Regions from separate parts of the Nitratireductor lacus genome, predicted to be linked through region 2. Evidence: predicted binding sites of a transcription regulator. Region 2 holds the regulator's gene; the other holds the start of a gene.
What was found. The regulator LexA, encoded in region 2, represses DNA repair genes until DNA is damaged. The targets are predictions, from matches to a motif close to TGTTCNNNNTGTGTTCNG.
Positions count from the first base shown of each region.

Region 1 (3,107 bases), on a different contig from region 2:
AGGAAGGCACCGTGACGGCGGCCAACGCGTCTGGCATCAATGATGGCGCCGCCGCTGTCGTGCTGATGCGCGAAAGCGAGGCTGAGCGCCGGGGCCTGACACCGCTCGCCCGCATTGCCTCATGGGCAACGGCGGGTGTCGACCCGGCGATCATGGGCACGGGGCCGATCCCCGCGTCGCGCCGTGCGCTGGAGAAGGCTGGCTGGAAGGCGGAAGATCTCGATCTGGTCGAGGCCAACGAGGCTTTTGCCGCACAGGCCTGTGCCGTCAACAAGGATATGGGCTGGAACCCGGAGATCGTGAACGTCAATGGCGGAGCGATTGCCATCGGCCATCCGATCGGTGCTTCGGGCACCCGCATTTTCAACACGCTGGCCTTCGAGATGCGCCGCCGGGGCGCGAAGAAGGGGCTGGCGACGCTTTGCATCGGTGGCGGAATGGGCGTCGCCATGTGCGTGGAAGCGCTGTAGGCTGACTGGCGGCGCGCGGCGGGAGACGTTGCGCGCCAGCCGGATTATCGCTCAGGCACAATAGGGCGAAGGCGGCGGGGAACATTCATTTCCAGGGAGGCGATCTGCATGAAGACGGCACTTGTTACCGGGGGAACCCGTGGTATCGGCGCGGCGATAGCGACAGCTCTCAAAGAGGCAGGCTATCAGGTTGCGGCGAATTATGCGGGCAATGACGAGGCGGCGGCGCGGTTTACCGAGGAAACCGGCATTGCCACCTATAAATGGTCGATTGCCGACTATGACGCCTGTGCCGAGGGTGTGGCGAAGATCGAAGCCGATCTCGGCCCGGTGGACATTCTGGTCAACAATGCCGGGATCACGCGCGATGTGATGTTTCACAAGATGACGCCGGAAGACTGGCGCGCGGTGGTCGATGTCAATCTCAACGGCGTCTTCAACATGACGCATCAGGTTTTCGCCGGCATGCGCTCGCGCAAGTTCGGCCGGATCATCAGTATTTCCTCGATCAACGGCCAGAAGGGGCAGATGGGGCAGGCCAATTACTCGGCGGCCAAGGCCGGCGAGATCGGTTTCACCAAGGCGCTGGCCCAGGAGGGGGCGCGTTTCAACGTGACGGTGAACGCTATCTGCCCGGGCTACATCGCCACCGACATGGTGATGGCCGTGCCGGAAGCGGTGCGCGAGAAGATCATTGCGCAGATCCCGGTGGGGCGGCTGGGCGAGGCGTCGGAAATCGCACGGTCGGTGCTCTTCCTCGCGTCCGACGATGCAGGCTTCGTGACCGGCTCGACGCTGACCGTCAATGGCGGGCAATACTTCATCTGATGAAAATCAGGCGTGCCGCGCCGTAAATTTTCGGGACGCTGTGGATCGATCATGGCGTTCCGGATCCCTCGATCCTGTATCAATTTGAAGCAATTCGGTTAACGGAGCTTTCATCCTGCCGCAGCCGAGCTGTGGATAAGCTGTGCGCTGTCTGTCGACAGGCAGTGGAAAACACCAGATGTAGCGGTGAACGTACCGGGAACATTGCGATATCACTGATTCGTCGCCGATTCGTTCCGGGTTTGGTCGAAGTGTTAATGCCAGGTCTCAACCCGCGCGGTGCGGCTGTTAACGGTGGGTCAAATTTTCCTAACAAAATCTTATGCTTGCGCAGGGTGGAACGTGCCTGCGCCTCCGCTGCCGGCAAAAGGTTAACGCTTGCCCTTCCTTTGCGGCACTTCCGGTTTGGCGCCGATTCAGTATCTAGTTCCGCTTCCTCTGCGTCATACCGTATGTTGGGGTGAACAAAACGGGAAACCTGCAAAGTCAGTGATTCGTCGCTGATTCGTTCCAGACTCGTTCCAAACCTTAATGGATGCATGGATATGCGAAGGCATATGGCAGTCATTGTCGGGGGAGTGACAGTCTTGCCTTGGAATGCGGAGGCAAAGCGTGCTAACCCGTGTGCTCGCCTTTTTTCGCTGAGGTAGACGGCTTTCCGGGCCCTATGAATTTCCAGAATCAGAACGCCAGCCCCCGGGTGCTTTCGGGGCGCAACGTCACAGCCATCCTCGGCCCCACCAACACGGGCAAGACGCATCTCGCCATCGAGCGCATGGTTGCGCATTCCAGCGGCGTCATCGGTCTGCCGCTGCGCCTGCTTGCGCGCGAGGTCTATTCGCGCGTGGTCGCCAAGGTGGGCGAGCAGCATGTTGCGCTGATCACCGGCGAGGAAAAGATTGCGCCACCGGGGGCGCGCTTTTCGGTGTGCACTGTGGAAGCGATGCCGCGTGAGGCCGACGTGGCCTTCGTCGCGATCGACGAGGTCCAGCTTGCCGCGGATCTCGAGCGCGGCCACATTTTCACCGACCGTATCCTGCACCTGCGCGGCCGCGAGGAAACGTTGCTGCTCGGGGCCGGCACGATGCGCGGCATACTGGAGAAGCTCCTGCCGGGCCTCTCCGTCATCACCCGGCCGCGCATGTCGGTGCTCACCTATTCCGGCTCACGCAAAATCACGCGGCTGCCGCGCCGCTCGGCCATCGTGGCGTTCTCCTCCGACGAGGTTTATGCCATCGGTGAGCTGATCCGCCGCCAGCGCGGCGGGGTGGCCGTGGTGCTCGGCGCGCTGAGCCCACGCACGCGCAACGCACAGGTCGCGCTCTATCAGTCCGGCGATGTCGACTATCTGGTGGCGACGGATGCGATCGGCATGGGGCTCAACCTCGATGTCGATCATGTGGCCTTCGCGCAGAACCGCAAATTCGACGGTTTCCAGTATCGCGATCTCAATCCGGCGGAGCTCGGCCAGATCGCAGGCCGTGCCGGCCGGCACCTGCGCGACGGGACGTTTGGCGTTACCGGCCAGGTCGACCCCTTCGCCGATGAACTCGTCCACCGCATCGAGGCGCATGAGTTCGACCCCGTGAAGGTGCTGCAATGGCGCACGGCGTCGTTCGACTTTTCAAGCGTCGATGCGCTCAAGGCGTCGCTCGATACGCCGCCGCCCGTGGACGGCCTGACCCGCGCGCTGCCGGCCGCCGATGCGAAAGTGCTCGAATTCCTGTCGCGTGACGGGGATATCCGGGCGCTGGCCGAGGGGCGCGAGCGTGTCGGGCTCCTGTGGGAAGCCTGCGTGCTGCCCGATTA
Region 1 is NZ_JBWKMB010000041.1:1,742-4,848, forward strand. Features, by position in the region: gene AC07E3_RS21050 (acetyl-CoA C-acetyltransferase) at 1-470, shown strand, start outside; gene phbB (acetoacetyl-CoA reductase) at 579-1,298, shown strand; gene AC07E3_RS21060 (helicase-related protein) at 1,966-3,107, shown strand, end outside.
Region 1: the regulator LexA is predicted to act here: its motif matches at 1,805-1,822, upstream of AC07E3_RS21060 (helicase-related protein).

Region 2 (3,107 bases):
GATCCTGGAACGTTTCGCCGTGGCGGAGGGGTTTCTGGTTCTCTGCGGCCCGGGCAACAACGGTGGCGATGGCTATGTCGTTGCCCGCCTGCTTGCGGAGCGGGGTGTCCAGGTCCGGCTGTTTGCCGAAACCGAACCGGCGGCGGGCAGCGATGCTGCCAGGGCGCGCAGGGATTGCCCTGTTGAACCGAAGCCATTTTCGGAGTTCGAACCCGTTGAGCGATGGCTTGTGGTGGATGCGCTGTTCGGCGCTGGTCTGTCGAAGCCTGTCGAAGGGCGCGAGGCTGCAATCATAGAACGGGTGCGCACCAGCGGGCTCCCCGTGGTGTCGATCGATTTGCCGTCCGGCGTTTCCGGGCTTACCGGGAAGCCGCTTGGTACTGCGTTCCAGGCGGATATGACCGTGACCTTCTTCCGCAAGAAGCCGGGGCACGTGCTCGTGCCCGGCCGACAGATGTGCGGTGTGCTTCTTGTCGCGGATATCGGCATAGCCGAAACAACGCTGGATCGAGCCGAATGCAACACATGGGAGAACCGACCCGCGCTGTGGCGGGCGACCTTTCCGGAGATCGGCATCAGCGCCCACAAATATTCGCGCGGGCATGTGGCCGTCATATCCGGTGGCGCCACGTCTACGGGAGCAGCGCGTCTTGCAGCGCGCGGTGCTGCGCGGGCGGGGGCGGGCGCCGTGACCGTGCTTTCACCCGCCAACGCGCTCTCCGTCAACGCTATGCATCTGACCTCGATCATGCTGCGCAGGGCCGATACGGCGGACGAACTGGAGGCGTTCATCCGTGACCGCGCGCCTTCCGGTGCAGTGCTGGGGCCAGGGGCAGGAACAGGCGAGCGGACGCGAGGTTTTGCGCGCAGCCTTCTCGATCAGGTGGACGATGTGGGCGGGCTGGTTTTCGATGCGGATGCAATCACCGCCTTTCGCGGCGATCCGGAGACGCTTTTCGCCATGATCAAGGCCTCCGCCGCGCAGGTCGTTCTGACACCCCACGAAGGCGAGTTCGGCCGCCTGTTTGCAGGTCTTGAAGATGCGCCGGAGGTCTCGAAAGTGGAGCGGGCCCGGGAGGCAGCCATGCGATCCGGTGCGATAATCGTGCTCAAGGGACCGGATACGGTGGTTGCGGCGCCCGACGGGCGGGCAGCCATCAATGTGAACGCAACGCAGCACCTGGCGACAGCCGGCTCAGGCGATGTCCTGTCCGGGATCGTGGCTGGTCTGATGGCGCAGAGGATGCCGGCGTTTGAAGCAGCCTGCGCGGGTGTCTGGCTTCATGCGGAGGCCGGCGGAGTGTTCGGCCGCGGGCTTATCGCCGAGGATCTGCCCGAGATGCTGCCCCGGGTTCTGCGGTCTCAGTTCCCGGAACATGTCCGCTGAAAGGTCGAAGCGAGCGGGACGTACCGGCGGGGAGAAACGAAAGGGGTGTACCCGGCTGTGGAAGAAAAGTGGGGGGCTACACAGACGGCTCGACCCGCCGTCGCCGCGTTGGAGGATTTTGCAGTCAGGTTTTTCCACCTGACTGCAACATACTTCAGTAACGGCGCATCAATCCAACCAGACGTCCCTGAACCTTGACCCTGTCAGGGCCAAAAATCCGCGTTTCATAGGCCGGGTTTGCAGCTTCAAGGGCAATCGACGCGCCTTTGCGGCGAAAGCGTTTCAGGGTTGCTTCTTCCTGATCCACCAGCGCGACCACGATCTCGCCCGGATTGGCGGTCTGGGTTTCGCGGATGATGACGGTATCGCCATCGAAGATCCCCGCCTCGATCATGGAATCGCCCCTGACCTCCAGCGCGTAATGATCGCCGCCGCTCAGCATGTCCGGGGGGACGGCGATGGAATGCGTCTGGTGCTGAATGGCATCAATAGGGACGCCTGCAGCAATGCGGCCCATCACCGGCACGGAAACGACGCCGGCAAGACCGTCATCATTGCTGGCAGCCGGTTTTGGCTGGGGCGAGGGGGCTTTGCCGAGGCTGCCTTCAATGACGCTGGGCGAGAATTTTCGTGCGCCGGGGTTCAGGCCGGGAGCAATCGAATCGGGAAGGCGCAGAACTTCCAGGGCACGGGCCCGATTGGGAAGCCTGCGAATGAAGCCACGCTCCTCGAGGGCGGTGATCAACCGATGAATGCCGGATTTCGAGGCAAGGTCCAGCGCTTCCTTCATTTCATCGAAGGAGGGCGGGATTCCTGTTTCCTTCAGCCGCTCGTGGATGAACAGGAGAAGTTCGTGCTGCTTGCGGGTCAGCATGGGCGCCACCGAGAATCAGTTAAAAACAAAACCAGAACATACTCTATATGTTCCAGTTGTGTTCCGCAACTCCCGGCATTTGTGCGCGGTTTACCGGGGCTACGGCGCCGCAAACAGCGCCTTGGCGCCGTCGGCGACGAACTGCACGGCGAGGGCAGCCAGTATAACGCCGAGAAGGCGCGTCAGGATCGAGCGTCCCGTCTCGCCAAGAAACCGGTCGACGCGCTCGGCGAGCGTGAAGACGGCGTAGGTGATGATGATCGTTGTGGCCAGTATTGCCAGCAGTGCCGCGCTTCCGGCCAGGCCGCTAAAGGAGCCTGAGAGAAGAACGGTGGCCGAAATCGCGCCAGGGCCGGCTATCAAGGGGATCGCCAGCGGAAAGGCGGCGATGTTTCGGATCATGTCGCGGGTGATGGCGCGCTCGGCGCTCTTCTCATGGCGTTCCTGGCGGCGCTCGAAGATCATTTCGAAGGCGATGAAAAAGAGAAGCAGGCCGCCCGCCACGCGGAAAGCGGGAAGTGTGATCCCGAACACGGAGAGTATGGCGCTGCCGGCCACGCCGAAGAGAGCGAGGACCGCGAAGCCGATGATCGCCGCCCGAACGGCGACCTGGTTGCGCTCTGACCGGTTCATGCCCACCGTCAGGGCGAGAAAGAGCGGGGCGAGGCCTGGTGGGTCCACGGTCACGAGCAGTGTGACAAAGGCATTGAATGCGGTCTCGTAGCCTGGCATGAGGTCCTCCCTTGCAACTGTCTAGCCCAGTCGGGAGGCTTCGGAAAAGACCCGATTGTGTCCCCTGGCGGGCGGTCTGCGGCAATTTGTCAGTGAAATCATTCACAGACCTTC
Region 2 is NZ_JBWKMB010000001.1:92,931-96,037, reverse strand. Features, by position in the region: gene AC07E3_RS00475 (NAD(P)H-hydrate dehydratase) at 1-1,387, shown strand, start outside; gene lexA (transcriptional repressor LexA) at 1,542-2,261, opposite strand; gene AC07E3_RS00465 (MarC family protein) at 2,361-2,993, opposite strand.